Regions from separate parts of the Bacillus sp. FJAT-42376 genome, predicted to be linked through region 3. Evidence: riboswitches for the same ligand, from Rfam matches in the RefSeq annotation. Region 3 holds a riboswitch; each other region holds the start of a gene.
The links. Region 3 has a riboswitch for S-adenosylmethionine ahead of CEF21_RS08345 (bifunctional homocysteine S-methyltransferase/methylenetetrahydrofolate reductase). Riboswitches for the same ligand answer to the same signal wherever they lie in the genome.
Positions count from the first base shown of each region.

Region 1: another riboswitch for S-adenosylmethionine. It lies ahead of CEF21_RS11260 (YezD family protein); the one in region 3 lies ahead of CEF21_RS08345 (bifunctional homocysteine S-methyltransferase/methylenetetrahydrofolate reductase).
Region 2: another riboswitch for S-adenosylmethionine. It lies ahead of CEF21_RS19185 (methionine ABC transporter ATP-binding protein); the one in region 3 lies ahead of CEF21_RS08345 (bifunctional homocysteine S-methyltransferase/methylenetetrahydrofolate reductase).
Region 4: another riboswitch for S-adenosylmethionine. It lies ahead of mtnW (2,3-diketo-5-methylthiopentyl-1-phosphate enolase); the one in region 3 lies ahead of CEF21_RS08345 (bifunctional homocysteine S-methyltransferase/methylenetetrahydrofolate reductase).

Region 1 is NZ_CP033906.1:2,237,060-2,245,146, reverse strand. Features, by position in the region: gene sat (sulfate adenylyltransferase) at 1-816, opposite strand, end outside; gene CEF21_RS11270 (sulfate permease) at 858-1,922, opposite strand; gene CEF21_RS11265 (phosphoadenylyl-sulfate reductase) at 1,932-2,633, opposite strand; gene CEF21_RS11260 (YezD family protein) at 2,752-2,895, opposite strand; SAM riboswitch class I at 2,960-3,064, opposite strand; gene CEF21_RS11255 (adenine nucleotide alpha hydrolase) at 3,229-3,903, shown strand; gene CEF21_RS11250 (hypothetical protein) at 3,900-4,175, shown strand; gene pyrE (orotate phosphoribosyltransferase) at 4,431-5,072, opposite strand; gene pyrF (orotidine-5'-phosphate decarboxylase) at 5,069-5,788, opposite strand; gene CEF21_RS11235 (dihydroorotate dehydrogenase) at 5,757-6,692, opposite strand; gene CEF21_RS11230 (dihydroorotate dehydrogenase electron transfer subunit) at 6,686-7,465, opposite strand; gene carB (carbamoyl-phosphate synthase large subunit) at 7,462-8,087, opposite strand, start outside.
Region 2 is NZ_CP033906.1:3,800,351-3,808,437, forward strand. Features, by position in the region: gene CEF21_RS21435 (YuzK family famiily protein) at 1-111, opposite strand, end outside; gene CEF21_RS19165 (carboxymuconolactone decarboxylase family protein) at 496-864, opposite strand; gene CEF21_RS19170 (dicarboxylate/amino acid:cation symporter) at 929-2,188, opposite strand; gene metQ (methionine ABC transporter substrate-binding lipoprotein MetQ) at 2,433-3,263, opposite strand; gene CEF21_RS19180 (methionine ABC transporter permease) at 3,275-3,943, opposite strand; gene CEF21_RS19185 (methionine ABC transporter ATP-binding protein) at 3,936-4,961, opposite strand; SAM riboswitch class I at 5,092-5,204, opposite strand; gene CEF21_RS19190 (O-acetylhomoserine aminocarboxypropyltransferase/cysteine synthase family protein) at 5,309-6,643, opposite strand; SAM riboswitch class I at 6,684-6,789, opposite strand; gene CEF21_RS19195 (thioredoxin family protein) at 6,947-7,255, opposite strand; gene CEF21_RS19200 (toprim domain-containing protein) at 7,276-7,623, opposite strand; gene CEF21_RS19205 (YusG family protein) at 7,823-8,068, opposite strand.
Region 3 is NZ_CP033906.1:1,652,610-1,660,696, forward strand. Features, by position in the region: gene CEF21_RS08345 (bifunctional homocysteine S-methyltransferase/methylenetetrahydrofolate reductase) at 1-1,849, opposite strand, end outside; gene metH (methionine synthase) at 1-9, opposite strand, end outside; SAM riboswitch class I at 2,013-2,125, opposite strand; gene CEF21_RS08350 (YajQ family cyclic di-GMP-binding protein) at 2,503-2,994, opposite strand; gene CEF21_RS08355 (CvfB family protein) at 3,110-3,964, shown strand; gene CEF21_RS08360 (BMP family lipoprotein) at 4,147-5,109, shown strand; partial or broken gene CEF21_RS21915 (HAMP domain-containing protein) at 5,670-5,813, shown strand; gene CEF21_RS21920 (methyl-accepting chemotaxis protein) at 5,808-6,758, shown strand; gene CEF21_RS08370 (hypothetical protein) at 6,884-7,915, shown strand.
Region 4 is NZ_CP033906.1:1,871,861-1,879,947, forward strand. Features, by position in the region: SAM riboswitch class I at 81-244, opposite strand; gene CEF21_RS09445 (carbon-nitrogen family hydrolase) at 324-1,130, opposite strand; gene CEF21_RS09450 (pyridoxal phosphate-dependent aminotransferase) at 1,234-2,418, shown strand; SAM riboswitch class I at 2,515-2,626, shown strand; gene mtnW (2,3-diketo-5-methylthiopentyl-1-phosphate enolase) at 2,706-3,950, shown strand; gene CEF21_RS09460 (2-hydroxy-3-keto-5-methylthiopentenyl-1-phosphate phosphatase) at 3,947-4,612, shown strand; gene CEF21_RS09465 (methylthioribulose 1-phosphate dehydratase) at 4,609-5,238, shown strand; gene CEF21_RS09470 (1,2-dihydroxy-3-keto-5-methylthiopentene dioxygenase) at 5,254-5,790, shown strand; gene cbpA (cyclic di-AMP binding protein CbpA) at 6,262-6,936, shown strand; gene CEF21_RS09480 (aspartyl-phosphate phosphatase Spo0E family protein) at 7,440-7,697, shown strand; gene CEF21_RS09485 (ZIP family metal transporter) at 7,772-8,087, opposite strand, start outside.

The DNA.
Region 1 (8,087 bases), 580 kb from region 3:
GCCATAATTTTTCCGTACGATCGCATGAAAAATCGCTTCTCTTGGACCTGCATACCTCATAGCCGCAGGAAAAACGCCAAGAAACACCCTGTCCTTTGGATAATATTCATCTAAAAGCACTCCATAGCTTTTCATCCGGATCGCAGCTGAAATATCATCCGATTTTGTCTCACCGACAAGGGGGTTCAAAAACAGTCCGTCTACCGTTTCAAGAGCGGTTTTCTGAATGTATTCATGTGCCCGGTGAACCGGGTTCCGCGTCTGGAATCCGACGATTGTTTTCCAGCCTTTTTGGGCAAATGCGGATCGTGTTTCAGAAGGATCAAAGTAATGTTCTGGAAAATCCGGAACCGTTCTTTTTGTGAGTGTCACGGCTCCGCTTACATAGAGGTCTCCTCTGGAAAAGAGTTTTTGAACACCCGGGTGATTCCGGTCCGCTGTTCTGTAGACATGAATTGCCTCTTTTTCTTTGTCCGGCTTGTAGATTTCGCCAATCTCGATAAAGCCGTAGTCTGTCCCGCCGTAAACCAGCTTGGCTTTATCCCCCGATTTAAGTGATGAGGCCTGCCCATTCGAGATGGGAAGAGTGACCGGTATCGACCAAACCGTTCCATCAGACAGTCTCATCTTTTCAACAACACTCTGATACTCTTTTTCTGATAAAAATCCGCTAAGCGGGCTGTAGCCTCCGATGGCAATGAGCTCAAGGTCACTCAATGCCATCGCATCGATTTCTATCGATTTCTCCATTCCTTCAAGGCTTTTCCCAAGATCAATACGCTGAATCAGTTTTCCTCCATGCGGTGCTAAACTCATTTTCATTCCTCCTATTTCAATTAAATTACTTGGTCTGACAGCTAAATTCCTCCGCCGTTTTCATGGACAGAGCGTTTTTCTTTTTGAATCGCCTTCATCAATGACAGCACTCCAAGTGTAGCCGCCATAACAGCAATCACTGAAAAAGTAGAATAAAAGTCAGATTGAATGAACACTTTGACCAAAACATATGAAATGGCAAGGCTGACGAGCGGAGAGACAATCCACACCTTGACGATCTTTTTTACAATTCCCCTTTGAAAAACAATCGCTCCGCTTTTAGCAGCCCCTGCAGACATAATCGAAGTGGATGTCACTTGGGTAAGAGGGACAGGCAGTCCAAACAGCGAGCTTAAAATGACAAGAAGAGCTCCGGTACTTGAAATGACAATGCCCTCTGTTTTAGATAAGTTCGTAATTTTCTTCCCGTTCGTCTCAAGCACACGGCCTCCAAGCAAAATGGCTCCTGCCGCCACGAAAAGACCGCCCATCCATACTCCTTGATTCACAGTGATCACACTGGCCGCAACCAGAGGCCCCACTGCATTGGCCACATTATTCATTCCTGCGGAAAAAGCCTCAAAAAAGCCCGCTGCAATTAAAAGGTAGATTAATAGCTTTCCGCGCTTTGTTTCGAGCTTAGAAAAGAGAGGCTTTGCCGCTTTGCACAAGAAGTAAGTAATCAGGAAGGCCACAATAGGGATCAGGACCCAAAACATCATGATGACCAGAATCGATTGGATATACAGAGCATGAAACGCAACCCCTACTCCGATAACCGCCCCAACTGTTACTTCACTGGTGGACAGCGGAATCCCCATCAAATTAGCCATAAATAGCGAGATGGCAGCCGATCCGATAATGACAAGCACAATGTCGATTGAAATCAATGACTTTGGAATAATCCCGGAACTGATTGTTTTAACAACTTCTCCCCCGCCAAGGACCGCTCCAAGAATGACCCCGATTCCGCAAAGAATAAGAGCGGCCACCTTCCGGTTAATGGCACCCGATCCGTAAGCTACACCCATAGACGCAGCTGCCCCGCTTGCCCCTATATTCATAGCGAAAAACAAACTGAGCAATACTGCAGCAGCCTCAAGCATCCAGCCGCCTCACCCGTGCAGTCCGCATTCTGTCTTCTGCGTGCCGTTCCATCGTCCCGATCTCGCATCATTCACATCGATGGCAGGCTGGGTGCAAGGCTCGCATCCGATGCTTGGATACCCTTGATCATGAAGAACGTTATAATCCAAATCATTTTTGTGGGCAAATCTCCAGACGTCTTTCCATGTCCAGTGGATGAGCGGGCAAATCTTAATGTTTTTAAATTTGTCATCTTTATTTAAGAACTGAGTATCTTTTCTCGAAGGGGACTGCTCTCTTCTCAGTCCCGAAATCCACGCTTTTTCTCCGCTCATCACTTCTCTGAGCGGGAGAACTTTGCGGATTCTGCAGCATTCGTTCGGATTCGTTTTCCAAAGCTCATCCCCATATTCAGCGGCCTGCTCTGCTACCGTGAGAGACGGTTTTTTCAACAGAATATTCAAATCCGGATAACGGGCTTTTACCCGTTCGATCAGGTCATATGTTTCTTTAAAATGAAGCTCGGTGTCCAGAAAAACGATTCGTGCATCTTTTTTTACTCTTGAAATGAGTTCAATGAGAACGATTCCTTCTATCCCGAAGCTGCATGCATAAACCAGCTCTTCCTCATAATGAGCATAAGCCCACTTTAAAACATTCAGCGCTTCTGTCACTTTGTCCTCATCTTCAAATTCCGGAGCTGAATCCGTCCAATTTTCAAATGTCAGCATGGGTCTCCACCTCTCCTATATGCTATCAGCACAAAAAGGCGGGAATAGCTGCAGCACGAAACAAACGTGTGCAAGCTGTCCCCGCCTCTAGTTTGTCTAGTCAGCGCTACGGCCATTTTTATTTCAGGCGTACTTTTTCATTTTTCTCAAGCTGAATGATCTTCCCATCCTGGACAACCAGGGTGATGGAACCATACCTCATCGCTTGAAGCATTTCCTTTAATGTTCCGATTACTTCATCCAGCTGATCTTGCTCCCCCACGGACAGCCCCTCCCAATCCAAAAATAAAAAGTCTTCCATTTAGAAAGACTTGTGAGGTGTATTCCCCTTATCTCCCAAAATGGTCCCCATTTTGCTGGATTTAGCACCTTGCTTTATGCAGGTTGCCGGGTTTCACAGGGCCAGGTCCCTCCACCTCTCTTGATAAGTATATGTGTCATTGATTTCAAATTTTAGCACAATTCGAACGATTGTCAACCCGAGTTAACGGGTAGGTTTTATAAAATTTCATCAAAACCGCATATTTTCGCCCTTTACTAGGATTTAGATTTTTTTTTGAAGATGATATACAATTAAATGAAGAGGTGGCGTACATTGAAAAAAATCATGGTTTCCTGGAGCGGAGGAAAAGACAGTACACTCATGCTTGCAAAGCTTTTACAAGACCCTGAATATGAAGTGTCCGGTTTATTCACCTCCATTAATAAGGAGGCGGGACTGGTCCCTTTTCATGGCATCCCGGTCCATTTGCTTGCAGAACAGGCTGCAAGCCTGAATTTGCCCATTGATTTTATCCCCCTTCCTCCAGCACCCTCTAATAAGGAATATGAGGATAGCATGGGAGACTTTCTAAAATCCATGAAAGAAAATCGCGCAGAGGCCGCAGCATTCGGCGACATATTTCTTGAAGACATCAAATATTTTAGAGAAGAGCTTGTATCCAAATATAGCGTGAAGGCTGTTTTTCCGCTTTGGGGAGAAGAAACTGAAGCTCTTGCCTCACATTTTATCCGGAATGGGTTTAAAGCCATCATCAGCGGAATAGATGAATCCAAAGTCCCTTTTTCCCAATTAGGCCGGCTTTATAACGATTCTTTTTTGAAAAGTGTTCACACAGGCACTGACCCATGCGGAGAAAACGGAGAATTTCATACCTTTGTATATGGAGGTCCGATTTTCAAACATGACATTCCTTTTGTTTTCCGCAAACCGGACCAGTCCAGTTCATCCTTTTCTTCACTTGAATTTTTAAAGGAGCCGGTGACATGATCAGTAAAGCGTTTTTTGCCTTAGTGGGCTTCATCCTATCTGCCTTAGGATTTTCTTATGCTTTCGCAGCTCCTTTGAGCAGACAATCCCTGCAGGAATTGAAAATAACCGCAAGCGGCGGGCTGCGGTTATTCTCAGCTGCCGGATTGTGGTATTGGAACCTTCTTGAAAAGAAGCTTCCGGAACGTCAGCTTGCCTATTGGTTTCATGCGAGTTTTTTCTTCATTGGCGTCTCAGGATTCACCCTATCCGTTCTCATCTGGTTCTTATGAACAAGCAGGGAGATTCATATAAAGACCGGTTTTTTAGAACCTGACTGGCTGCGTGAAGCCCCTTTATCTATTTCAATAATTCTATTAGATGTAGACATTCTTAGCCCTGTTCAGCATCCTTCCAAAGAACCATTGGATATAATTCCAGCGCCGTTATCCGGAAAGGCAAACTCGAACACCTCCCCGTAAACGGACTTTTCCGCGCTGGAAATCACATAGCTCATCGACTTTCCCCTGTCATCACACCCTATTCACTTACCTGGAAAATTCCTCTCTCCAGCTTAAAGATGAGGGTTCTTTTCTCCACAGTTTCAGCTTATTTATATCGTCTTTTTCAATTCGTTTTTCCCGCTCTGCGATTTGAATAAGGGTTGAATAATCGGTCAGTGTCCGATAGGAAATCCGTTCCTTGCTGAAGTTTTGATCGGCTTGATCAAACTCATATGTGAAAATGGCAGCGACCCCCAGCACATCCGCTCCAGCAGCTCTTAATGCCTGGACCGTATGGATGGAGCTTCCGCCAGTTGAAATCAGATCTTCAATCACGACAGCACGGTCGCCTTCTCCTGCTAAGCCTTCAATCATATTTCCTTTCCCGTGCCCTTTTGCACTTCCCCGCACGTAGCACATTGGCAATCCGAGGATATCACTCACAAGCGCCGCATGAGCGATCCCCGCTGTTGCTGTTCCAGCAATCAAAGTTGCATCCGGATAGCTTGACTGGATTAGACGGGCGAGCCCTTTTGCAATGCCGCTTCGAATCTCAGGATAAGATAATGTTAGCCGATTATCGCAATAAATGGGAGAGAGCATACCGCTCGACCATGTAAAGGGATCATTCGGTTTCAGGGTGACTGCACCGATTTCAAGTAAGGATGCTGCAATTTGTTCTTTCATCTATGTACTTCCTCCCAGTTTTTTTGCATTTGCTGATAGGCTTTCAGCGGGTCTTCCTTCTCCGTGATGCTGCGGCCCGCCACGATATGCGTCACGCGTTCCGCTCTCGCTTTTTCAGGTGTGGCGATTCGGCTCTGATCTCCTGCTGCATCACCGGCAAGCCGGATTCCCGGGGTGACGGTGATGAACTCTCCGCCAAAAGCAGCCTTGACCCGGTTTGATTCCCATACACTGCATACAATTCCATCCAGTCCGGCCCGTTTCACATTCCCTGCATAGTGCATGACCGTTTCATCCATCTCCCTGGTAATCAGAAGCTCATGATGAAGCATTTCATCCGATGTACTTGTCAGCTGAGTGACACCGATTAAACGCGGACGTTTGAAGCCAGCGGGCGTACCTGCTTCCAGTCCCTCAACGGCCGCTTCCATCATCGCTCTGCCACCGGCCGCATGAACATTGATCAAATCCGGCTGAAGTGAAGCGAGTACCTTCATGGCCTTGTTCACTGTATTCGGGATATCATGAAGCTTCAAATCAAGGAACACCTCATGTCCCTCTGATTTCAGCCATTCAACGATGGCAGGACCCTCTTTATAAAAAAGCTCCATTCCCGTCTTTACAAACAGTTTTTGCCGGCCCATTTTTTTCAAAAAGGCCGCTGTTTCAGCTTTGCTGCTAAAATCAAGCGCGATGATAATCGGGTTTGCGGACATCCTCATGACTCCTTCCTATACACTCCCGGATATGGCTGAATCCATACTGTTTCAGAACGCCTGGCAGAGCATCAATGATTTCAGAACAGATGAACGGATTCACGAAGTTTGCCGTTCCGACCGCTACCGCACTCGCACCCGCATAAAGGAACTCCAGCACATCCTCAGCACTTTGAACGCCTCCCATCCCAATGATGGGGATTGAAACCGCCCTGCTGACTTCATGAATCATACGGATGGCAACCGGCTTAATAGCAGGACCGGACAGCCCCCCTGTTTTATTCGCGAGAACCGGTCTGCCCGTCTTAAGATCAAGGCGCATCCCGAGGAGCGTATTAATCATCGTCAAACCGTCTGCCCCTGCCTGCTCTGCAGCAATCGCAATCTCTGTAATGCTCGTGACATTTGGAGATAATTTAACGTAAACCGGTACACTGGAAACGTGTTTGACCGCCTTCGTCAAATCGGCTGCCATACGGGGATCTGTCCCAAATGCAATACCGCCTGTTTTCACATTGGGGCATGAAATGTTCAGCTCAAGAGCCGCAACATTGGGGGCTTTGCTGATCTGTTCAGCAACCTCGACGTAATCTTCTACACTCGAGCCTGCCACATTCGCAATGACTGGTACATGAAAGGATGCGAGCCTTGGAAGTTCGTCTTCTATGACACTCGAAAGACCCGGGTTCTGCAGGCCGATTGCGTTCAGCATGCCGCCTGGCGTTTCAGCCACACGGGGTGTTTCATTTCCAAACCTTGCTTCAGGAGTCGCAGCCTTGATCATAACGGCTCCAAGCTTGCTTATGTCATAAAGATTTGAAAACTCTTTTCCGAAGCCAAAGCAGCCGGAAGCAGGCATCACTGGATTTTTCAGTTCTAAACCCGGCAGTGTGATATTCAGCATGAAAGCACCACCTCTCCCGCTCTAAACACAGGACCGTCACTGCAAACCTTTTTATAGGCTTTCTCATCACCGGGTACATGGCAGACACAGGCAAAACAGGCGCCGATCCCGCAGCCCATCCGTTCTTCAAGGGACAGGTACACTTCTTTATCGGAGTACAGATTTTCAAGCGCCTTCAGCATGGGTGTGGGACCGCATGCATACAGACGGTCAAACGAGAGGCCATGCTCGCGGATGGCATCTGTGACGAAGCCCCTTACTCCAAAACTTCCATCAGCGGTTGAAAAATACGTTTCGCCCAATCTGGCAAACTCTGCTTCGTAAAACACCGCCTCTTTGTTTTCAAACCCCAGCACATGTACAGGCTCTGCTCCAAGGTTTTTCAGCTGATGCGAAAGTTCATAGAGAGGCGGTACCCCGATCCCTCCGCCGGCAAGAAGCACTTTCTTCCCCTTAACAGATTCGTCTGCTGGAAATCCATTGCCAAGTGGACCGATGAGATCCACCCGCTCACCTTCATTTCTTCTGGAGAGAAGGGCTGTCCCTTCTCCCCCTCTCCGGTAAATGAGCGTCAGTGTTTTGTCAGCACGGTCAATCCGCGCAATGCTGATTGGCCTTCTCAGAAGAGGAATGGCTGTTTCAGAAACCTTTACATGCACAAACTGCCCTGGCGCTTCCATTTGTTCCGTTAATTCACCTTGGAGCACGAGCTCAAAAATGTCCTTGGCGATTTCCTCATGCGAAACAACAAGCATCTCTTCTTTTCCGATCATGAATGGACAGCCTCCCGTTTGGAGTTCAGCTCCTGCATCGCTTCTGTAGAAAAACTCATCGACTCCAAGACTCTTAAAATCGCTCTTGCTGTATCCAGAGATGTGAGGCATGGCACTCCGTTTTCAACCGATTCCCGGCGGATTTTGAACCCGTCTCTTGCAGGCTGTTTCCCTCTCGTAAGCGTATTGATCACAAACTGGGCCTCCCCATTGCGGATCACATCCAGCAGGTTTGGCTGATCACTGATTTTATTGACCACTTTTGCAGGAATTCCGAATTCCTTCAAATAATCTGCTGTACCGCTTGTCGCAAGAATCTGGTAGCCGATCCGGTAAAATCGTCTGGCGATCTCAAGCCCGTCTGTTTTATCTTTATCTGCGACCGTGAGCAGCACCGATCCGTATTTATGAATCTGGATGCCTGAAGCAACCAGACCTTTATAAAGAGCTTTTTCAAGTGTCGCATCTTTTCCCATCACTTCACCGGTTGATTTCATTTCAGGGCCCAGTGTAATATCGACCATTCTCAGCTTGGCAAAGGAGAACACCGGAACCTTAACGTACACACCGCTTTTTTCTTCTATAAGACCCGTTTCATATCCCATATCCTTCAATTTTTGCC
Region 2 (8,087 bases), 2.1 Mb from region 3:
ACTTTCACGATAGCTTTTCTCACGTTTCTCTTCTACCATTAGACGATTATCCAATTTACGGCCGTACTCTGCGTAGCTCATTCCATGGGATTTTTGCATCGCTTTTTCCATTTCTGCCGTATGTTGCAGTTCCAGCTTCTGCTGAGTAAGAATAACGAATCATCCTTTCAAATTTTTCAACAGTTTAATTTTATCAAACTGCTGATTGATTTCAAATTGGCTGACGGACTGTAAACTGCTTTCAATCATTAGTTAGCCCCATTGCTGTGAATATAAACCTTAAATTGCAGTTATCCTTCCAAATGCTTCTGTTTCATGAATATTGAAAAGGCGTCCAGAGAATCATTTAAAAATGTCCGCTTCCTGTGTGACTTAGAGTTCATAAGCTGATTTCTGCTTCAATCTTTCTGGCGATAACTTCAAACGAAAACAGGGAACCGTTTAAAATGCGGTTCCCTGTTTTCCCGGATGGGGCTTTTTAGAGCCGCCTTCCGGTTATTGCTTTAGCTGATTCAATTCTGTCATGCATTCCTGTACGAGTGTTACAGCCTGACTCATAGCAGCCCCGCCCCCAAATGCAGCGGTCACTCCAACAGCTTCTAAAATTTCCTGTTCCGATGCTCCTTGGTCAAGACAGCCCTTCGTATGGTAAATGATGCAATATTCATCCTGTGAATAAAGACTGATTCCGAGAGCAATGAGCTGCTTGTCTTTTTGGGACAGCTCTCCTGCCTGGAAACAAGCTTCTGTAAATGCATTATACTGATGGGCAAGTTCCGGCATTTTCTGAGTAAACGCACCCAGCCCCATTTTATATTGATGAAGAGCCGCTTCCGTTGAGTTGCGTGGTTCCATATGTTCCATTATTCCCACTCCCATTTGTAAAAGTCGGAATTAGTATGCCACCTTCAAAACCCAGTCATGCACATTATGCATCAAAATGCGCTTTCCCTTTTGAAGAGACAGCAGGCGGATGAAATTCATTTTCATTTTTAGAAATGACGACGGTTGCCACTCCATTTCCAATCAGGTTTGTAATGGCCCTTGCTTCTGACATAAAACGGTCCACTCCGATCAACAGGGCAAGGCCTTCAAGCGGAATCATTGGGAAAGCAGCGATTGTAGCCGCTAATGTAATAAAGCCGGAGCCCGTTACACCGGCCGCTCCTTTAGATGTCAGCATCAAAATACCAAGCAGTGTAAGCTCCTGCCAGATGGTTAAATCAATTCCATAGGCCTGTGCAATAAAAATTGCGGCCATTGAGAGATAAATGGAGGTTCCATCCAGATTAAATGAATAACCGGTCGGAATCACCAGTCCGACAACCGACTTGGAGCATCCGTATTTCTCTAACTTTTCCATCATTCTCGGCAAAGCCGATTCCGATGAAGAGGTTCCAAGAACAAGCAGAATTTCTTCTTTAATATAGGCAATAAATTTAAAAATACTAAATCCGTTGAGCTTTGCAATCGCCCCAAGGACGAAAATAATAAACAGGAACATGGTTAAGTATACGGACCCCATAAGCTTCCCGAGATTCCCTAATGATTCGACGCCGAACTCCCCAATCGTATAAGACATCGCTCCAAAGGCAGCAATGGGCGATACTTTCATAATCATATTGACGATTCTAAAAAAGATATCGGTAAACCGTTCAAACAGCTGGATTACAGGTTTTGACTTTTCTCCAAGCCCGGCAGCCGCAATTCCAAACAGAACGGCAAAAAACAAAATCGGCAGCAGTTCGCCTTCTGCCATCGCACCAATGGCATTCTCAGGAACAATATTGGTGATAAACCCTACAAAGCCATGATCTGTCTCCTTTGCCTGTTCAGCAAATGTACTGACCGTATCCTTACTGGCATTTTCCGTATTCACCCCGGCGCCCGGCTGCATGAAATTAACAACCAAAATCCCGATCGCTAATGCAAAGGTAGTGACAATCTCAAAATAGATCAGAGCTTTTCCGCCGATGCGACCGACCTTTTTCAAGTCACCCATTCCGCCAATCCCAATCACAATCGTTAAAAAGATGATCGGAGCAATGACCATTTTTATCATTTTAATAAAGACATCTGCCAATACTTTTAATTCTTTTGCAAAATCCGGATAGAAAAATCCCAATAAGACCCCTAAAATGATTCCGATGATAACCTGGACGGTTAAGTTTCGAAAATTAATTTTCACTCTTTTTCACCCCAGCCCTATGTATGTGATCGCTTACAATATAATTGTAGCGGAATATTCAGACAAAAATAACCCTAAAACCGCAGAAATCCGTTTTTTTCGAGTTTTTTTGAATCAAACAGTTTCTGTACACCTTTAATAAGAGGGCAGATTTTATTAGATTGCGCTTCGAGGGGATGTTCCGTTTTCCAAACCCGCTCATAAAAAAAGCCCCGGGAGCTGAACTCCTGAGGCTTTCAATCAATTATTCACTAACCGGAACGACCGCACCTTTGTATTCTTTCTTAATGAAGTCCTGGATTTCTTTAGAATGGAGAACTTCAACAAGCGTTTTAATCGCCTTTTTATTCTCATCACCTTTACGGACAACAATTAAGTTCGCGTATGGCGATTCAGATCCTTCAATTGCAATCGCATCTTTGGATGGCTCAAGACCTGCATCAATTGCATAGTTCGTATTGATTACCACCGCATCCCCTTCATCATTGTTATAAATCTGAGGAAGAAGACCTGGTTCTACATCTGCTTCAAATTTAATATTCTTAGGGTTTTCAGCGATATCCTTAAGCGTTGCGTTTGCTTTATCAACACCGCTTTTTAGTTTAATAAGCCCTTTGCTCTCAAGCAATGTCAGAATACGGCCATGCTCAGCAACAGAGTTGCTCAAAATAACTTTTGACCCTTCAGGTAATTCATCAAGGGATTTGTACTTTTTAGAGTACACGCCCATTGGCTCAATATGGATGGCTCCTGCGCTTACGAAGTCATAATCTTTATTCTCTTTCATTTGCAGATCAAGATAAGGCTTATGCTGGAAGTAGTTCGCATCCAATTCTTTGCTTGCCAGTGTTTTGTTTGGAAGAACATAATCCTGGAAAGTCTTGATTTCAAGATCGACTCCCTTTTTCTCCAGAAGAGGCTTTGCTTCTTCAAGGATTTCCGCATGCGGTGTATTGGAAGCACCGACTACAATTTTCTCTGTCTTTTCTCCGCTTCCGTTTGATCCTCCTGTTCCGCAAGCTGCAAGTGCAACAGCCGAAAAAGCAAAAACGGTACTTAATAATAATTTCTTCATTTCTTTTCCCCCTAGCGTTTGTCTATTTTTTTTGTTATGGCATCTCCGATAAATTGGAGAATAAACACGATAATTAAAATTAACAAGGTTGCAATGAAGGTGACATCGTTATGGCTTCGCTGGAATCCTTCTAAATAAGCAAGATTCCCAAGTCCCCCGGCTGAAATGGCCCCAGCCATTGCGGTATAGCCGACTACAGCGATAGCCGTTACGGTAATTCCGGAAGCAAGCGCAGGCATAGCCTCAGGAAGGAGAACCTTCCAAATGATTGTTCCTGTAGAAGCACCCATTGAGCGGGCTGCTTCAATGACTCCTTTATCAATCTCACGGAGCGCGATTTCGACCATCCTGGCATAGAACGGTGCAGCCCCGATGATCAATGCAGGCAAAGCTGCATTCGGACCGAGAATCGTATGAACGATTGCTTTCGTAAAAGGAATGAGCAGGATAATCAAGATAATAAACGGAATGGAACGGAACACATTAACAAAGGCTGATACAATCACGTTTATCGTTCTGTTGGACCAAACATTTCCTTTGGAAGTTAAAAAGAGCAAAAGCCCGAGCAGCAATCCCAAAATGAACGTCGCCACTACTGAAAATGCAGTCATATAGAGTGTTTCGGCAGTTGCTTCCCATACATCTGCCCAATCTACATTAGGTAGCCATTGTTCAAGCATGTGCAACCACCTCCACTTCTACTTGATTGTCGGCTAAAAATTGCAGAGCACGGTCCATTTCTGTTTCTTCTCCGTCAATGTAAAGGAATAGGGCTCCATAGGCGCCGCTTTGCGTTTGGGAGATTTTCCCCTGCAGAATATTAACCTTCACATCGTAATTCCGGATGAGGCTCGTAACAACCGGCTGCTCGGTCGAATCTCCTACAAATGTCAGCTGAATGATCCGGCCTGACGGATAGGAATCAATTAGGTGGGCAATTGTCTCTTTTGTTTCTTCAGGCTCTGTAACCTGCTGAACAAAACGTTTCGTAATCGGGGCCTGAGGTTTTCTGAATACATTCAGGACCTCTCCCTCTTCAACAATTTTCCCATCCTCCATTACGGCTACCTTATGGCAGATTTTACGGATTACATGCATCTCATGCGTAATCAGCACGATGGTCAATCCAAGTCTCTCATTAATATCAACAAGAAGCTCAAGGATGGAATCCGTCGTCTGGGGATCCAGCGCAGATGTTGCCTCGTCACACAGCAGCACTTTTGGATTATTGGCCAGGGCACGGGCAATTCCTACCCGCTGTTTTTGGCCTCCGCTCAGCTCGGAAGGATAGGCGTTCTCTCTTCCTTCTAACCCAACGAGCCTGACTAACTCTTTAACCCGTTCTTTACGCTTCGCTGCTGGAATCCCTGCAACTTCCAGCGGAAAAGCGATATTATCAGAAACCGTACGGGACCAAAGCAAATTAAAATGCTGGAAGATCATGCTGATTTCCTGCCTTGCCTTGCGAAGCTGACTCCCTTTAATTTCACCGATCCGGTTCCCTGCTACCTCAACGGTCCCTGACGTCGGGATTTCCAGTCCGTTTAACAGCCTGATTAAAGAGCTCTTTCCTGCACCGCTGTAGCCGATGATTCCAAAGATTTCGCCTTTTTGAACCTCAAGATTCACATCATCAACCGCTTTGATGCTTCCCGACTTAACCGAATATACTTTTGACACATTAGTTAGCGTAATCATGCCTTCACCTTCTCTCTCATACGATCTGAAAATTAAAAGCTCAAGAAGAAGTAAACCGTCCAATGTTGTAAAAACAAAAATGCCTTTCTGCACAGATGAGCAGAAAGGCATTAATATTCAGGATACCTTTCTCTCATTTTTCAAAACGCCTGGGCATTTTGAGTGAATTGGCACCATTTCAGTCCGCTGACTGACGGTTGCCGGGCTTCATAGGGCACGTCCCTCCACCTCTCTTAATAAGAGAACAATCTATTATTCAATTGGGATGGTTTGAAATTTTATAAATATTTCAGATCTGAGAGTGATTCTATCACGATAGAAAAGAGGTGTCAACAAAAAATGTATTATTATTTTGCACTGGCTGTTAGCGACCGTTTGCCTGTTGCAGCAAAGATGGCTTCCTCCAGATCTTCAAGCAGGTCATCGGCATGCTCTATACCGACAGACAGGCGAATCATGTCTTCCGGAACCCCAGCTTCAGCGAGTTCTTCTTTGCCAAGCTGCTGATGGGTCGTGCTGGCAGGGTGGATAATTAAACTCTTTGCATCTCCCACATTCGCTACATGTGACCATAATTTTGTATGATTGATGATGGCTTTTCCCTCTTCCAGACCGCCTTCAATTCCAAATACGATAACAGCCCCTGCCCCTTTAGGCAAATAATGGTCTGCCAGTGCTTTCGAAGAGTGTCCATCTGCTTCGGGATACAGCACCCACTTTACAGCAGGGTGGTTTTGCAGGTAGCCGACCACCTTTCTTGTATTATGAATATGCTCCTTCATACGGACATGGAGAGTCTCCAGACCGAGCGTAAATTGAAAAGCATTATACGGACTGAGCGCCGGACCGAAGTCTCTCAATAGCTGAACTCTTGCTTTCACAATATAGGCGAGTTCCCTAAGCGCTTCTGCAAAAACAATATTGTGATAGCTTGGATCAGGGGTTACAAAGGATGGAAACTTTCCGGTAGACCAGTCAAACTTTCCTCCATCAACAATGATCCCTCCCAGTGTGGTCCCATTCCCCAGAAGCCACTTAGTAGCAGAATGCACGACAATATCCGCACCATGTTCGATTGGCCTGCATAAATACGGGGTGGCAAAAGTATTATCGACAATGAGAGGGATACCGGCTTCGTGCGCGATGTCAGCCACTGCTTTTACATCCAGTACCTGCAGGCTCGGATTTCCGATGATTTCGCCAAAAATGGCTTTCGTTTTTTGAGTAATGGCTGCTTTGAAAGATTCCGGGCGGGAGGCATCTGCAAAAATGGTTTTAATTCCGTATTTGGGAAGTGTGTTTGCGAATAGATTGTATGTACCTCCATACAAGTTCGATGCAGCAACAATCTCATCCCCTGCTTCAGCAATATTCAGGATCGCGAGAGTGATGGCAGCCATTCCGCTTGAAACAGCTAAAGCTCCTGCTCCGCCTTCAAGCTGGGCTACCCGTTCTTCCAATACCGTAACCGTAGGGTTATGGATTCTTGTGTAAATATACCCCGGCTCCTTTAAAGCAAAGAGATCTGCTGCATGATCGGTATCTTTAAAAAGATACGCATTTGACTGGTAAATCGGAACAGCTCTGGCTCCTGTTACCGGGTCTTCTTTAAGGCCTCCGTGCACTGCTACCGTTTCCTGCCTGAAGATTTTTTCACTCACTCCAATTCCCCCTGTTTTCATAATAAAAACCCCTTCCGGAGAAGAGGTGGATAGCCGTCTCTTCTCATCTGCCAGAAGTTCTCCTTCTGCTGGATTTAGCACCGTATCCTAAAGACCGGTTGCTGCGCTTTTTCCGGGCCAGTACCCTCCAGCGCTCTTGATAAGAGTATTTGTTTGAATTTTCTTTATATTACCTTTATTTAAGATATTTGGCAACCATTTACTTATTTCCTGTGTGGAATATTTCCCGAGAAATATGATGATTGCCCCGGAAATTAGGAGGGTAAAAAGGAATTTTGTCAAAACAAAAATAAAAACGCCGCATTATGCGCCGTCTTTTAAAATCAGGTTGTATAAAAACTCTACTGATTGAAAAGCATATTGCTTCGTCTGAAGCTTTCCTTCTTCAAAAATCATCAGGCACGGGACGCTTTCGACTTCCCATTTTTCAGCAAACCCCGGTAAATAATTGAGGTTGGCCATGTACAGGTCGGTCGACGGCAATGTTTCATCCACAACTGTAAGCATACGTTTTGCAAGCTGGCATGTACCGCAAAATGGTGTATACAAATATAAAATAAACCGGTCGCTTTTTATCAGTGCCGGGATGTTTTCTGCATTTATTTCAATCATCGCCAAACCAGAACTCCTTGCTATAAATATTTCGCCTGAACATCAATGTTCGCACTAAGCAGTACAGAAGCAATATGATGCTCTGGAGCTGAAGCTACTTCCTTATACATTTTATCAATGTACAAATGGGAAGCCTCGGGAAATTCCCTTAAAAACTGCTTTCTAAGCTTCTCTCCTGCTTCATCTGTATCCACAAGCACATACACGTCATTGTCAAAGTATTCATCAATCAGTTCATCCATTTTGGAAAGACTGATCGTGCCGTTTGTACAAATAATCTCTACAGGCTCATTGATGACTTCCTGAATTTTAATTTTATCGGACTTGCCTTCAACAATAATGATTTTAGAAGCCTCTGACATGAGCATCACCTATTCATTTTGTCTTTCTTTACATTATTCTCTTTTCATTGAGATGTTTCCTGCTGAATCCATCCCGCCTTTTTTGAGAAGGAATCATTATACGGATCATTAGCTGTTCCGCTTAAGCAAGACCAGTTTCTTATTCAAAGAGTAAAGCAAATGGAAGAATGAAGATAAGGCAGTGGACGGCTCCACTGCCTTATTGTTAACACCAGCCGTTTTGATCGTCGCAGTCCACGTACTTTTCATCCCGTTTTTCGGGAACATCAGCCATTTGAAAAAAACGGTTCTCCGCTTGCTCAATTCCGCTTTTCAATTCAAATTTGCTGCCATTTTCACCGTAAGTCATGGTTCCGATCGGCTGATTGTCCAAATAAAGATTCATTTGACCATTAGAAAATTTGCCGGTTACTTTATCCGTTACATCAATGCGCTGTTTTTTAAATGTCAAAGTGAGCCCTCCTTTTTAC
Region 3 (8,087 bases):
GGTGGACATGTGAAAACTCCCTTTCTGAACGCTGCTTCTCTTTTTCCCGGATGTACTCTGCCAGTTCAACTGAGTATTCGTATTTCAAAAACGGCGTAATCAGATAAATGCCGTTAAACAAATCAAATGCGGCATCGATCAGGTCTTTCGCAATCGCGATGCCCTCTTTCTTTGACTGAAGGGGGTCACCGCCCGCTTTTGCCATCGTTTCACGGATGCTGTCTGAAAGCTTGATGCCGGGTATTTCGTGATGGATAAATTCTGCGTTTCTGCTGCTTGTGAGCGGCATGATGCCGATATAAAGCGGTGCAGAAAGATGCTTAACCGCATCGTGCACCTCTTTCATCTGTTCGATGGAGTAAATCGGCTGAGAAATAAAATAATCAGCCCCGCAGGCGATTTTTTTCTCAAGACGCTCGGCTGCTTTATTTAAATGGCGGACATTCGGATTAAATGCTCCTGCCACGGTGAAATTCGTTTTCCCCCCAAGTGCTTTCCCTGAGTAGGATAACCCTTCATTGAACTGTTTGATTAGCGAAATCAAGTCAAAGGATGAAAGGTCATAAACGGATGTAGCGCCTGGGAAATCGCCGATTTTAGATGGATCGCCTGTAATCGCCAGCACGTCCGTCAATCCGAGGGAATGAAGGCCCATCAGGTGAGACTGGAGGCCGATCAGGTTCCGGTCGCGGCACGTTAAATGAATAAGCGGCCGCATATCATGTTTTTCCTTCAGCTGGGTACCGACTGCCACATTGCTTACCCTTGGCGAAGCAAGGGAATTGTCGGCAAGTGTGATGCTGTCGATCCCGGTCTTTTTCAATTCCTCGGCGCCTTTAAAAAATTTTTCCAGACCGAGCGTTTTCGGTGGATCCAGTTCTACGATAACGGACCGGCGCTCCTTCACAATCTGGTGGAGCGGGGGATAGGCAGGCTCGAGCCGTTCATGAACTGTGACGGGCTTGCGGAGCTTAACCGATTTTTCTTTGATGGGTGCAAGTCCTCTTAACGCATCCGCCATTGCCTGTATGTGTTTGGGCGTCGTTCCGCAGCAGCCGCCGATCAGGCGGGCACCCTGGTTTCGGAAGGCAAGGGCGCTTTCTGCAAAATACCTTTCATCGGATTCATAAACAAGTCTTCCTTCTTCGACCGATGGAAGACTGCCATTTGGATAGACAGAGAGAAACGCATGATCAAGCAGCGGAACCTCCTCAAGAGATTCGAGCATGTGATATGGTCCTAGCCTGCAGTTCAAGCCGACGACATCTGCGCCAAGTGCTTCTAAATTCTTTAAACCCATTTCAAGCGGAGTCCCATCCTGCAGCACCCCGGTTTCATGAAGCGACACGTTGGCGACGATCGGTTTATTCGTTTCTTTTCGAGCAATTTCCAGTACGGTTTGCAATTCTTCCAAGTCATAAAACGTTTCAAGCAGAAGCCCGTCGATGTCTTCATTCAGCAAGACGTACAGCTGCTCCCGGAAGCTGCGTTTCAGCTCATCCAGCGTATGAGAGCTTTTTTTGAAAGCGCGGACCCCGCCCATCGTGGCAAGCACATAAGCGTGAGTACCGGCCGCCTTCCGGGCAAGCCTGGCCGCTTTGGAGTTGATGGCCCGAATATCATCTTCCAGTCCATAGCGGGACAGTTTGATATGATTCCCGCCATATGTATTCGTTTGAATCACGCGTGCACCGGCTTTAATGTAAGCCTCATGGATGCCCTGAACCTGATCCGGACTGGAAAGGTTCAGCTCCTCAAAACAACGGTCAATGCCGTGAGAGTATAGAAGGGTTCCCATTGCGCCGTCTGCTATTAAAATTTCATTTTGTAAATCTTCCAGAAAACCCACTTGATGATTCCCCCTCTAAAAATAAAGGCTTCGTTAATGCCTTGTGCAGATTTTTCCGGCCTTTAGTCTGGCTTGGAAGGCGGTGGACTCCTGCTGCCGGCTTGGTTAACAGAGCTAAAATAAAAAGCCCTCTTTTAGAAGAAGGCTTTAACATTCGGTCTTCTTCTTATCTTCCAAGCATCTCGCTTAGCTGGATTTAGCACCTTGGCACGCACACTTGCATGACCGGTTGCTGAAGCGTCATCGGGCCAGTCCCTCAGCTTCTCTTGATAAGAACGATATTGGTTTGTGTGAAAATAGATTACTCCCAATTTACCTAATTTTGCGAAAACATTCAAGGGGGAGGGGGAATTTTTTGCAAATTGGACTTAAAGTTCCTTGCAAATGAAGGCGAAGAACATTTAATTCGATTGAATGGGAGGGCATTCACAATCAGTATGGAAATTCTTATGACTAATCGCTCACTTCCAGAGAGCAAGTGGTGCCTGTTCGGGTTAATTGCACAAGTTCGAAGATTATTTCAGGGAAATCTAAAATAATTGCACAGGTTTGGAGATTATTTCGGGGAAATCTGAAATAATTGCACAAGTTTAGAGATTATTTCAAGAAACATTATTTATAACGAAAAGGCCGCTCACCTAGAGCGGCCGGAATTACCGGTAGTTAATAAACTGCACATCAATTGGAAGCTCGGCCTGTCTGATCGCCGCAATGACCTGCTGCAAATCGTCGCGGTTTTTTCCGGTTACCCGCACCTGGTCATCCTGGACCTGGGATTTCACTTTCAGACCGGAATTTTTAATAATGGAATTAATACGTTTAGCGTTGTCCTTATCAATTCCCTGGACAAGCTTTCCGCGCTGGCGGACGGTACCGCCGGATGCGCCTTCCACTTTGCCGTATTGAATGTTTTTAACAGGGACTTCCCTGCGGATCAGTTTGCTGATCAGCACATCTTTGAGCTGTTCGAGTTTGTAGTCATCATCCGAAACGAGTATAAGGTCTTCTTTTTCAAGCTTAATATCGCTCTTGCTGCCCTTAAAATCATAGCGGTTCTGGATTTCTTTTAAAGCCACGACGATAGCGTTTTGAACTTCCGGCAATTCAATCTTTGAAACGATGTCAAATGAGTTTTCCTTAGACATGTTCATTCCTCCCATATGAAAACCTTCCGAATGGAAGTTTCACTTTATGAATTGATTATAGTAGAATTAGACATGCCATACAACATGTACGAGGTACAGAAAGGTTAGGTGACTTGTGAGAGCAGGCACATATGAACGGTTAGAAATTGATGAACGTCTGGAGTTCGGCTATTTCCTGACGGATGGAGAGACGAGAGTTCTCCTTCACGACAGTGAAATCACAGAGCCGATTGAAGATAAAGAATATGTAGATGTCTTCCTCTTCCACGATTTTGAGGATAGACTGGCGGCTACTATGAAAATGCCGATTTTGAAAGAAGGAGAATACGATTGGGTAGAAGCTGTGGACACGGTGGATCATATGGGAGTGTTCGTGAATATCGGTTTATCAAAAGATGCGCTGATTGCCAATGATATTCTTCCTGAGTTCAGACCGATGTGGCCAGAAAAAGGGGATAAGCTCTACTGCACGATGAGAATCACGGAAAACGGCCGCTTCTTTGCAAGGCATGCGACAGAAGAAGTCTTCAGTGAAAAATTTGTACCGGCTTCCCGTGAAGCTTTTAATAAGAGTGTTTCCGGACACGTGTACCGTCATATTGCAGCAGGATGCTTCTTTTATTCAGTGGAAGGCTATAAAGGATTTATTCACACAAGCCAAATGACGAGAGAGCCCCGTCTTGGAGAACTCGTTGAAGGGCGTGTCATTGATGTGAAGGAAGACGGATCCATTAATGTTTCCCTTCTTCCGCGTAAACAGGAAGCCATCAATCCCGATGCTGAAAAAATTCTGGATTATATGGGCCTTCGCAATGGAGCGATGCCATACTCGGATAAATCCGATCCGGAAGATATTAAAGAACGGTTTGGCATGAGCAAGGCTGCATTCAAGCGAGCGCTGGGCCATCTTATGAAAGAGAGAAGAGTCTATCAGGAAGAAGGCTGGACATACTTTACGAAAGAGCAATAAGCCGCAGACGGCTTATGCTCTTTTTTTATTCCTCAAGCCGGCCGGAAATCACGCTTCGGCAAGGCGGTTTTGCCTAATTGCGCAAATCAGCCAGCTAAAGCGGTAAAGTGTGTATTAACTCCCTGTGAAAACAGCCGATAAAAGGTTGTAGTCATAAATAGATAAAAGGGGAGTATACCACTTTGAAAAAGTACATATTGATCCTTAGTGCATGTGTTATGTTTTTGGCCGGGTGCATGCAGCAGCCAGAGGAGAGCAAGGCAGAAAAGAAAATAAAAATCGGCATTATGCTGTCGGATGTCGGTCTCGGTGATCAATCTTTCAGTGATTCTGCGTTCAGAGGCTTGCAAAAGGCAAGAGAAGAGCTTGGGATTCAGTTTGATTATAAAGAATTAAAGGATTCAAAAACGTATGAACAAGGAATTGAGGAACTTATTAAAGAAGATAGCGATGTCGTGGTCGGGCTTGGATTTATGGTCCAGGAGGATCTTGAAAAAGCCGCAAAAAAACATCCGAAGCAGCGCTTTGTTTTAATTGACGCGGTTTCCGGTCTGAAAAACATCACATCTCTTACTTTCAAAGAAGATGAGGGGAGTTATTTAGCCGGTGCTTTAGCCGCAATGAAATCGAAATCAGCCATCATTGGATTTGTGGGCGGAGCGGATGTGCCGCTGATTCGAAAATTCCTGGATGGTTTTCAAAAAGGCGCACTCTCCATCAATCCGGATGTTCAAGTGAAATCGGTGTTTGCGGGGAATTTCGGGGACGATAAGCTCGGGCTTGAGCTTGCATCCAATCTCATAAAAGAAAACGCAGATATTTTATATGCGGCAGCAGGATTTACAGGGGTAGGAGTGCTTAAGGAAGCACAAAAACAGGGTGTGTATGCGATAGGCGTGGACAGTGATCAATATTTTTATGCAGAAAAGGCGGTCATAACGTCTATGCTGAAAAATGTGGATGTCGCTCTTTATAAGATTGTAAAAGATTATAAAAAGAGCGGCAAACTGCCGGAGGGGCATGTAGAGTTCGGAATTTCGGAAAATGGAGTGGCTCTTGCACCTGTTCGGATTTTGGATTTATCGCCTGAAGAACAAAGCAAATTGGACAGCATGAAAGAAGAATTAGGGGGAGAAGCAAAATGACGATAAGAAGACGGCTCCTACTAAATATTCTGGGAATGATGGCCCTGGCAGCCGGTCTGATCCTGTTCATTATTTTGAACATGCTTTCCATTCAATCCTCCAATCAGGATTTTGTCCCGATTATGATGAATGTCCAGCAGCTGGATGCAGATATGGAAGGGCTGAAGCAAAGCATCAGCAATTACTCATTCTCGCTTTCTGAGGCTCAAAAGGAAGAAGCGGTCCAAGGGATGAAAAAGGTTGATAACCAATTCGACAGCCTTGGCGAAAAATTTGGGAACGATCAAACGCCCGCCTTATTTACGAAAGCCAGGAAAAAATATGAGAGCTGGAAGCCGGAGGCAGAAGCGGCTCTTCAATCTGCAAACCCAGCGGAGGCTAAACGCCAGTCCATCCGTATCGAAGGAATCCAAAACGATGTATACATGCTCAACGATGAGGGGAAAGCCTACTACGGCAAACTGCAGCTGCAGCTGAAAAATCAGATTGCCTTCGTTATTTTTTCCGCGATTGCAGGCTGTGTGCTTCTGTTAAGTGTATCAGCGGTGATTGCTGTAAGAATGACTTCAAGAATTACGAAACCACTGAAACGGCTATCGGAAAATGCAAGACAGATAACGGAAGGCAATCTTTTAGTCGATGAAATTCACTACAAAGGGAAGGATGAAATCGGCATTCTGAATGAATCCTTCGGCCAGATGACGAATCAGCTGAAAGCTCTGCTATTCTCCATTGACAGTGTAAGCAAAGAGGTGGAGGGATTTTCAAAACAGCTTGAATCCGATAATCGCTCTTTAACGGAAATCAGCAGCCAGGTAGCTGTTTCGACGGATGAGCTGTCTGCAGGATCTCAGTCGATTTCAGAAGATCTCCAGGATGCGGTCAATATGATCAATGAAATGGACCGCAGCTTCCAGGGGAATGTGGAAAGAAGCGGTCAGGTCCTTACGTACGGCAAAGCTGCACAAGAGGCTGTTCAAGAAGGGGTAAAAGCGATCGATCATCAACAATCGCTCATCAGAAGCAACTTAGAAGCGAGTGAACATATACAGAAAACGACGAAGGATTTTGCCGGATACACCTCGAAAATTGAAGATATGGCAAAAGCCGTTTCCGGAATAGCCGATCAGACGAATCTTCTTGCCCTGAATGCTGCGATTGAAGCAGCCCGGGCCGGTGAGGCAGGTAAAGGATTCGCCGTTGTAGCGGAAGAAGTGAGGAAACTGGCTGAACAATCCGCCCGCTCCACTCAGCATATCTTTGAGATGGCGAATATGATTAAATCCGGAATTGCCGAAGTGTCTGCAGCTGTCGATAACGGGATGAATCTTGCTTATAAGCAGCAGGAATCCATGTCAGAAACAACCCAGACATTTATGGACATAGAGAAGGCAATGGGCGGAATTTCAGGTGAACTGGATTCACTTAGTTCCGGTCTCGTCCACTCAAAGGGTCTTGGAGGGAAAGTGCTCGATAATGTCGAGAGTATCAGTGCCGTTGTTGAACAGACTGCAGCTGGAAGCGAAGAAATTTCAGCCTCTACAACCGAGCAGCTCACAGCATTCGAAAAAATGACAGCGAAGGTAACAGAGCTGCGTGTTCTCACAGACGACCTGAACTTTACCCTTTCTCAGTTTAAAATCAAATGATAAAGCAAAAGCCCTCCAATTGCCGGGGGGCTTTCGTATGTCTTGAGAACCTTTATTTCCCAGCTTAGCCGGGGGGGCTTCCGGGAAAAGGTATCTTTAACTGCATCTTAAGGAGAGGTCCATCCGTGTTGATAAACTTTATTCTTGGTATTGCTTCTAAAACGCTGAGCAAACTTTTCAGCTTTGCGACCGCTTCGTTTCTTGGGCGGGTTCCGTCGAAGGACGATTCAAAGGTGAGCCTGATCGGGGTTCTCTCTTTTTATTGGCTTTTAGTTGTCATTACATTTATTTTTCCGCTATCTGCGCGAAGTCTGATTCCGCTTGCGCCCGATGACCCTAACGCTGTCCGGATGATGGCAGCTGTACTCCTCATTGCCATTCCGCTTTTTAACGGCTGGATGACCACAAGAGTAGAGAATTTTTCACGTAAGGAGCACGGATACGGAAAGCAAATAATGATGGGCTTCCCAGTGACAGTTATTATGGGATTTCTTGTCGTGTCGTTAGTCATCTCCATCCCGATTATAAAAGCTCCTCACTTTATCCATATGAATTATCTGGATACCATCAAGATTATGATTAGAAAAGGCCAGTTTGATCAAGTGGTTAGTCAATTAAAAGAGATATTAACTGACTATCCGCTTAGAGAAGAAGAGCCTCCGAAGGTTATGCAATACCAGTTCACCTTTTTGACATGGGTGCAAAGTGAAATTTTTCATAAGCATATGTCCAAAGAGATGAAAGTACTGAAAGGGCAAGACGGTGATGAGAACTTTCAAATCATTCTCCATGCCACAGACATTGCCATCACAGCGAAAAGAAAGACGGCGACGAAAATCCGGTCCATTCTTGCTGAAAAGTTAAATGAGGAGCATCTTTATTTTTCATGGGATGATCCGTCACATGAGGTGGAGGATGCGATTCTTGAATACAAGCACAGGCTTATCAACAATGAAGAGGTGAGTCCGGAGGAAATAAGGCACTTGGCAGAACGAATCAAAGAAACAGGCCTTTCTCAAGAGGAATGGAATTCAATCCGCCGCCAGATTTACCATCTCCAAATAGCCTGGTATGAAAGGAACACAAGTGATCTGCCCCGTCACATGACCGTGGTGCCGGATTATTTGATGGCCTCGAAGGAAAACAGCCGCCTATAGCGATAGAAGGGTGTCTAAATTAAACGATTCCACAAAGAAAGAGGCTGGGACGTAACTAAAATTGTTGTCCTAAAGCCGAATATTTCTTTTGAAAAGGCTATGTTAAAGCATGTTGCTGCTTTTAACACCTGTTGATTGGAGCGAACGACTGCAGCGGAAATCAACAGCCAAG
Region 4 (8,087 bases), 220 kb from region 3:
CCCTCCTGATTTCCTGATAAAGACAAATGAAAAAGCCTCTTTCCTTTTGAGAAAGAGGCTTGAAGAGACAGTCTTCGCACCTCTTATCTCCCAGAAAGATTGATTCTTTCTGCCGGATTTAGCACCGTGCCTTATGGAGCGTATAGCTCCGGCGCTGACTTTTGCGCCCCATTTCACAATGGTATTACGGTCGGTTGCTGTTGGGGTCAACGGGCCAATTCCCTCTCCCAACTCTCGATAAGAGTTTCATTTATAATTTTTTGAATGTTTTTATTGTTTTGTAATCACTTGATGAAAATGTTACCAGTACAAGAATGCACCTGTCAATCCTTTTTTACAAATGATTGATAAAATTCAGGACGGCGATCCTGGAAGACAGGAATTTGGCTGCGGATTTTTTTAATCTCTTCCAAGTCCACTTCAGCCCGCAGAATTTCTGCCTCCTTTCCCGCTTCGGCCAAAATATTGCCCCATGGGTCAATGACAATGGAATGGCCGGCAAATTCGTTTTCCGGATCCGATCCGGATCGGTTGCATGCTACAACAAATGCCTGGTTTTCGATGGCTCTTGCAATGAGCAGGGACCTCCAGTGTTCAAGACGCGGAAGAGGCCATTCTGCCGCTACGAATAATATTTCCGCCCCCTGTGCAGCATGCTCGCGCATCCATTCAGGAAAACGGATGTCATAGCAAATGAAGCCCGCACAGGTTACGCCGTCCGCTGTAAAAAGGCCGCTTCCTTTTCCGCCCGTTAAATAGCGGTGCTCGTTCATCAGCTTGAATAGATGAAGCTTACTGTATTCATGAATGTGATTTCCTTCTTTGTCATAAATGAGCATCGTGTTCGTCACTTCATCGCCGGATTTTTTAGCAATCGAACCTGCAACAAGCGTCGTCCCATACTTTTTTGAAAGGGAGGAGAGAAATTGATGGGCATCCCGGCCACCGGCATCAGCAATCTCGTCCAGTCTTGTCAGATCGTACCCGGTATCCCATAATTCAGGAAGAACGATAAAATCTGATTTACCAGCCTTATGCGCTTCTTCAAGTGCTTCGGCAACACGCCGTTTATTTTCTTCCGGATCTCCGAATGCAATATCGTATTGAATACAGCTAATGGTGTATGTCATCCCGTCCCAGCTTTCTATCGGTAAATTTTTGCTTTACTTTTTGTACCTAACACTATATGATTTGGGACTAGAATTTCAAGAATTTTTTGAGAAGGTGAAAAAATTGAACCAATTTGAGCCATCCCGGCTGCTCCGCCGTTTGCCAGAACAGTTCTTTGCAGCACTGTCCCTGAAGGCGGCAAAAAAGATAAAAGAAGGCTATGACATCATTAACCTTGGACAGGGGAACCCGGATCAGCCGACCCCGTCCTTTATTGTAGAGGCCCTGCAAAAAGCTGCCGGAGACCCGCTGAATCACAAATATTCTCCCTTCAGAGGGAAACAGTCACTGAAGGAAGCAGCGGCAGCATTCTATCAAAGAGAATACGGCGTTTCCCTTGATCCAGAAACGGAAATCGCTGTCCTGTTTGGCGGAAAGGCAGGCCTGGTGGAGCTCCCGCAGTGCCTGATGAATCCTGGAGATATGGCCCTCGTACCGGATCCCGGCTACCCCGACTATTGGTCCGGAGTGGAAATGGCGGGAGCGGAAATGCACACAATGCCGCTGCTTGAAGAGAACGGTTTTTTGCCTGATTATAAAACCATCCAGCCGGAAGTCCTGGATGAAGCAAAGCTTATGTTCCTGAATTACCCGAACAACCCTACAGGGGCAGCGGCAACAGAGGAATTTTTTGAAGAGACGGTCCGATTAGCCCGTAAGCATCATATTTGTACAATCCATGATTTTGCCTACGGTGCGATTGGCTTTGACGGGGAAAAGCCCCTGAGCTTTCTGCAGACTCCGGGTGCAAAAGAAGTGGGAATTGAAATGTATACCCTGTCCAAAACGTTCAACATGGCGGGCTGGAGAGTGGCCTTTGCTGCAGGTAATCGATCTGTTATTGAGGCGATTAATCTGTTTCAGGACCATATGTACGTGAGCGTGTTTGGCGCGGTTCAGGATGCCGCTGCGGCAGCGCTGCTGAACGGGCGGGAAAGCATAAGCGGGCTCGTTGAGATGTATGAAAACCGAAGGAACACGCTCGTCCGGGCATTCAGAAGTATCGGCTGGGAGATTCAGGCACCGAAAGGAAGTTTTTTCGCCTGGCTGAAAGTACCTGAAGGGTATACGTCCCAGGAATTTGCCGACATTCTACTTGAAAAGGCATCGGTTGTGACAGCCCCTGGAAACGGGTTCGGCCAATATGGAGAAGGGTACTTGAGAGTGGGTCTGCTGACAGAAGAAAAAAGGATTGAAGAAGCGGCAGAGAGAATATCAAAACTTGGTTTTTTTGCTTTAGCAGAGTGAAAGTTTTTTGCAAAATGGGTTGACATTGCATCGAATTCCTGTAATAATCCAAATTAATTGAAAATTTAACCTGATGAACCTATCAGGTCTATAACGTACTTATCAAGAGCAGGCGGAGGGACTGGCCCTATGAAGCCCGGCAACCGACCCGAACGGATCCGTTCGGGCACGGTGCTAATTCTTGCAGCGGAAAGCTGAGAGATAAGGTACTGCAGCATTGCTATGCACAGCCTCTTCTCTCACCTGGGAAGAGGCTTTTTAATTTGGTTTAAAGCGGGGGAATGAAATTGAGTCAAGTGACAGCAACCTATCTAATCCATGACCGTAAAGGCAGCTTGGAAAAAAAAGCGGAAGGAATCGCGCTTGGACTGACAATCGGGTCCTGGACAGATCTTCCTGACCTTGAGAAAGAACAGCTCAAAAAGCATAAAGGGACGGTCCTTTCCGTCAAAGAATTAGAAGAGGATCCGGGTGTGAATGCCTATTTTGGAGAAAAAAGAACGAGAGGCCTCGTTAAAATTGTTTATCCTTCCGCCAATTTCAGTCCGGACCTGCCGGCTGTTCTGACGACAGTCTTCGGAAAATTGTCTCTCGACGGAGAGGTGAAGCTTCTAGATCTTGAATTTTCTGATTCTCTGGCCAAACAATTCCGGGGTCCTAAATATGGAATCAGCGGAATAAGAGAGAAGCTTGGTGTGTATGGCCGGCCGCTGCTGATGAGTATTTTTAAAGGAGTCATCGGCAAGGATCTCGATTATCTGGAAAAGCAGCTCTATGATCAGCTTGCGGGAGGAATGGACTTAGTCAAAGATGATGAAATCCTTTTTGACAATCCGCTTACGCCATTCTCTAAACGGGTAGAGCGGGGGCGCCGCATAATCGATCAGCTGAGAGAAGAAACGGGCAAACATTCTCTTTATGCAGTCAATCTCACGGGAAGAACGTTTGAACTCCGGGACAAAGCAAGATATGCAGCGGAGGCCGGCGCAACGGCATTGCTGTTTAACGTCCATGCATATGGTCTCGATGTCCTGCAGGCGCTTGCCGAAGATGATCAAATCCCGGTGCCGATAATGGCTCATCCGGCAGTGAGCGGTGCGCTTGCCTCATCATCTGTCTACGGATTCTCTTATTCTCTGATTCTTGGAAAACTGACCCGTCTTGCAGGAGCGGACTTTTCGCTCTTCCCTTCTCCGTATGGCAGTGTTGCCTTAGAAAAAGGGGAAGCGCTCGGAATAGCAGAAGCATGCACGACGGAAGGGCTGCATCAAGAGGTTTTCCCTGTCCCTTCTGCAGGAATCCATCCAGGAATGGTGCCGGTACTCATAAAGGACTTCGGGCTCGACAGCATTATTAATGCAGGAGGAGGGATCCACGGTCATCCAAATGGAGCGAAAGGCGGCGCTGCGGCTTTCCGCTCGGCAGTGGATGCTGTTCTTGAAGGCATCCCGCTCGATGAAAAAGCCAAAACAGATGAGCACTTGAGAAAAGCCCTTGAGCTATGGGGACAATATGAGGCAGCAGCGAAATGAAGCCGATTATTTTTTGCGACTTCGATGGCACCATCACCAACAGCGATAACATTATTGAAATTATGAAAAGGTTCGCTCCTCCTGAGTGGGCAGGTCTTAAAGATCAAGTACTGGATAGATCCATCTCTGTCAAAGAGGGTGTAGGGAAAATGTTTTCTCTCCTCCCCTCATCCAAAAGAGATGATATTATCCGCTATATTTTAAGTAAGGCAGAAATCCGGGAAGGATTTGCTGAATTTGCAGCTTATACAGAAGAACAGGGGATCGATCTGTACATTGTGAGCGGAGGCATTGATTTTTTTGTTTATCCGCTTCTTGAAGGGATCATTGAAAAGGAACGCATTTACTGCAATCTGGCGGATTTTCAGGGAGAACGCATTTGCATTAAATGGCCGAATCCGTGTGATAAGGAGAGCGGCTGCGAGCTCGAATGCGGATGCTGCAAACCATCCATTATCCGCAGCCTCGCAGCTTCAGATGATGAAGTGATTGTAATAGGCGACTCTGTCACAGATCTTGAAGCAGCGAAAATGGCGGATTTCGTCATTGCAAGGGATTATTTGCTGGAAAAAGCATCTGAACAGAATCTGCCGTATAAACCTTTTGAAACATTTTATGATGTCATCAGCATTTTAGAGAGCAGGAGGGTGATGAATCGATGAGCACGCTGAAAGAACAGCGCTGGAGAGAGCTTGCAGATGTTAAGCGGGAGCTTGCTGAAAGAGACTGGTTCCCTGCGACGAGCGGAAACCTCGCCATTAAAGTGGACGGAGATCCGCTCACCTTTTATGTCACGGCAAGCGGAAAGGACAAACGGAAGGAGACGGCGGACGATTTTTTATTAGTGAATGCAGATGGAGTTCCTGCAGAGGAAACAGACCTGAAGCCATCCGCGGAGACGCTGCTGCATGTGGAAGTATACAGCCGCACACAAGCAGGCTGCAGCCTGCATGTTCATACGGTTGAAAACAATGTCATTTCAGAATTGTATGCGCATGAAGGGGCTGTTACGTTCACAGGCCAGGAGATCATTAAAGCGTTCGGGCTTTGGGAGGAGAATGCTTCCATTTCAATTCCCATCATTCCGAATCACGCTGACATTCCGCAGCTTGCCGGTGTTTTCGGACAGCATGTCCATGAGGACGCAGGAGCTGTCCTGATCCGCAACCACGGAATTACGGTATGGGGCAGGGACGCTTTCGAAGCTAAAAAATATTTAGAGGCATGCGAATTTTTATTTTCCTATCATCTCAGACTTAAACAAATGAGTGCAGTCCAATTCAACTAATAGGGGGAAGAACAAATGGCAACGATTTATTTTCAACGTACTGGAGAAAGAATCAGCGATCAGGATCAAGTAGCAGCCTTTCTTGAACAGCAGGAAGTCATTTATGAGAACTGGGACATCCAAAAACTGCCCGGCCATCTGGAAGAAAAATATGATCTGTCAGATGAAGAAAAAGACGAGATTCTTGAAGTGTTTAAAGGAGAGATAACCGATATTTCAAAAAGACGCGGCTATCAGGCGCAGGACATTATTTCTCTTTCAGACAAAACACCGAACTTAGATGAGCTCCTGAAAAATTTCCAGCAGGAGCACCATCACACTGATGACGAGGTAAGATTCATTGTCAGCGGCCATGGAGTCTTTATTATTCAGGCAAAGGACGGTTCTTTTTTCAACGTGGAACTTGTACCGGGAGATTTAATTTCGGTACCGGAAAATATCCGCCATTACTTTACCCTTCAGGAAGACCGGAAAGTAGTAGCGGTCAGAATCTTCGTAACAAAAGAAGGCTGGGTGCCAATCTACGATAAAGAAGAGCTGAATACAAAATAATTTAATAGAGAGGCTTCGTAATAGTCTCGTTTTCTAATGAGGCTGGGACAGAAGTTTCTAAGCCCTTTATAAACCCGAACAATAAGGCGATAGGTTCATGAATCGATCCCCTTATCGTTCGGGTTTTTTTGCCGTTTACGACAGGCCGATTGAAACGGAGGGGAGGCACTCCTGCTTCACTGGAAGAGGGAGTCGTGCAGCCGAAAAAATTTTGATCATTTTTAGTTCTAACGGGATATTTACTGAATAGCCTATTTCTTAGTGATTCCAGCCAAAAAGTCGTCTTGAATGATTGGATAGTGGGAACTGCGGGAAAGAAGATATAAACTGGCGCCTGGCCGTGTGAAAAAAAACGGGCGGCAGAAGAGGATTCAAAGGAAACTGAAAACTCATAATTTTCTTTACTTATTACCTTCTTATGTGTAAAATTTTCTAAAATCCTTATCAGTCTACTTTACTAGGAGGTTTAAGATGAAAATCCGTTATAACTATGTGAAAAAAGAAGAAGTAAAGTACTGTGATGCTTCAAGTACTGTAAAGGAAGCCTATAATCAATTGAAAGAAACCGGTTATCGCAGCATTCCGGTTCTTGCTGAGGGCGGGAAAAAATTCGCGGGTCTTATTTATAAAGTGACGCTGCTTGAGTATTATCACGAGCACGATGGAAAAGGTGAAGATTCCATTGCTTCCCTGATTAAGGATCAGGATGCTTTTATTCTCGAAGAAGAATCCTTTATTAAAGCGTTCCTTACCATTAAGAGACTTCCGTTCCTGGCTGTTATTAATGAAGACGGGGAATTTGCGGGAATCATGACCCATGCCAACATTATGGATGTACTGGAGGATTCCTTCGGCATGAAAACCGGCGGATATTTGATGACCGTGGCGACTAAGGAGCATAAGGGAGCCATCAAAGAACTGGTAAGTACGGTAAAAGATGTGAATATTGAAGGGATGCTGACTCTTGATAATGGAGATTATCTTAGAAGAATTGTCGTGAATCTTTCCCATGAGCTGTCAGAGAAAAAGCTCAATAAAATTATCAGCAAGCTGGAGGAAAAAGATTTCAGGGTTACCTTTATTGATGATGTGAAAAACGATAAAGCCCCGGCAGGCAAGTCAGCAGAAAAAGAGGCTGTTAAATAAAATGAGTAGCACAATCCACGGCCATGGTTTGTGCTATTTTTTTTGAGGTGAAGATAAGGCCGTGACAATGAGAAGCTTTAGGACAGGCCTTACTGGTAACCTGCAGCTAGCAGGAGGGCGGGACAGCCTTATTGGCGCATTGAGCCTGAGGGACCGCACCTTAAGCTTCAATCAGCCAGTAACAGGATTGTTCAAAAAATGGGTAAAAAATAAACCTCCTGAATGCCATGAACGCTCAGAAGGACTTAATTTCAATTATTTCTTCTCTTCAAGACTTTTCAGACCTTATCCGCAATCAAAAAATAACGGTGAAAAATGCGAAAAATCAAATTTTTTATAAAAAAATGGTTTAGGCTGTTTCTATTTTGGGAATAAAGTAATAAAATCTAAATATTAACAATTATGTAACATATTTATATATGATTCGGCAATTTTTTCTCTAGGAATTTACAATTAGGTTTTTGACATACCCTGCTTTTTAAATTCTAAGAGGAGGAGAAGACGTGATTGAACCTTTGCAAAAAGAAGAGCTCATTTTAAAAATCAATAAAAAAAGAGAGGAAATGATTTCGGCTGCAGGGTCTAAAAGCTATACGAGCAACGAAGTCGTAAAATACAGCCAGGAGCTGGACGAGCTGTTAAATCAATTCCAGGAAATGGAGTGGGGGCACAGAAGTGCTACACCCTTTACAAAGCTCGTTACACGAGTGGCCACATGGGGATTTTCACAGCAAACACAGCACGCTGCTGCAGACCATTAAGAGAGACTGGGGATAGATTCCCGGTCTTTTTGTTTTTCAGACACGCATCATTTCTTTTCCAAGTGTCACCCGATTCAGAAGGCATCAATAAGAATAAGCATACAGACAATACCTGCAATAAAAGCATACGTGGCGGTCCTTTCATTTCCATCACCATGGCTTTCGGGAATGAGTTCTTTATAAATAATGAACAGCATAGCTCCGGCTGCAAAGGAAAGACCGTACGGCACAAGCATATTGACATAGGAAGTTAAATAAAAGCCGATTAGAGAGGTGACAATCTCAACCGCTCCGGTCGCGGTCGCAATCAGGAACGCCTTCATTTTCCCGATGTTTTGGCTGATCAGAAACAAGGCAACGAGGAATCCTTCAGGCGCATTCTGGAAACCG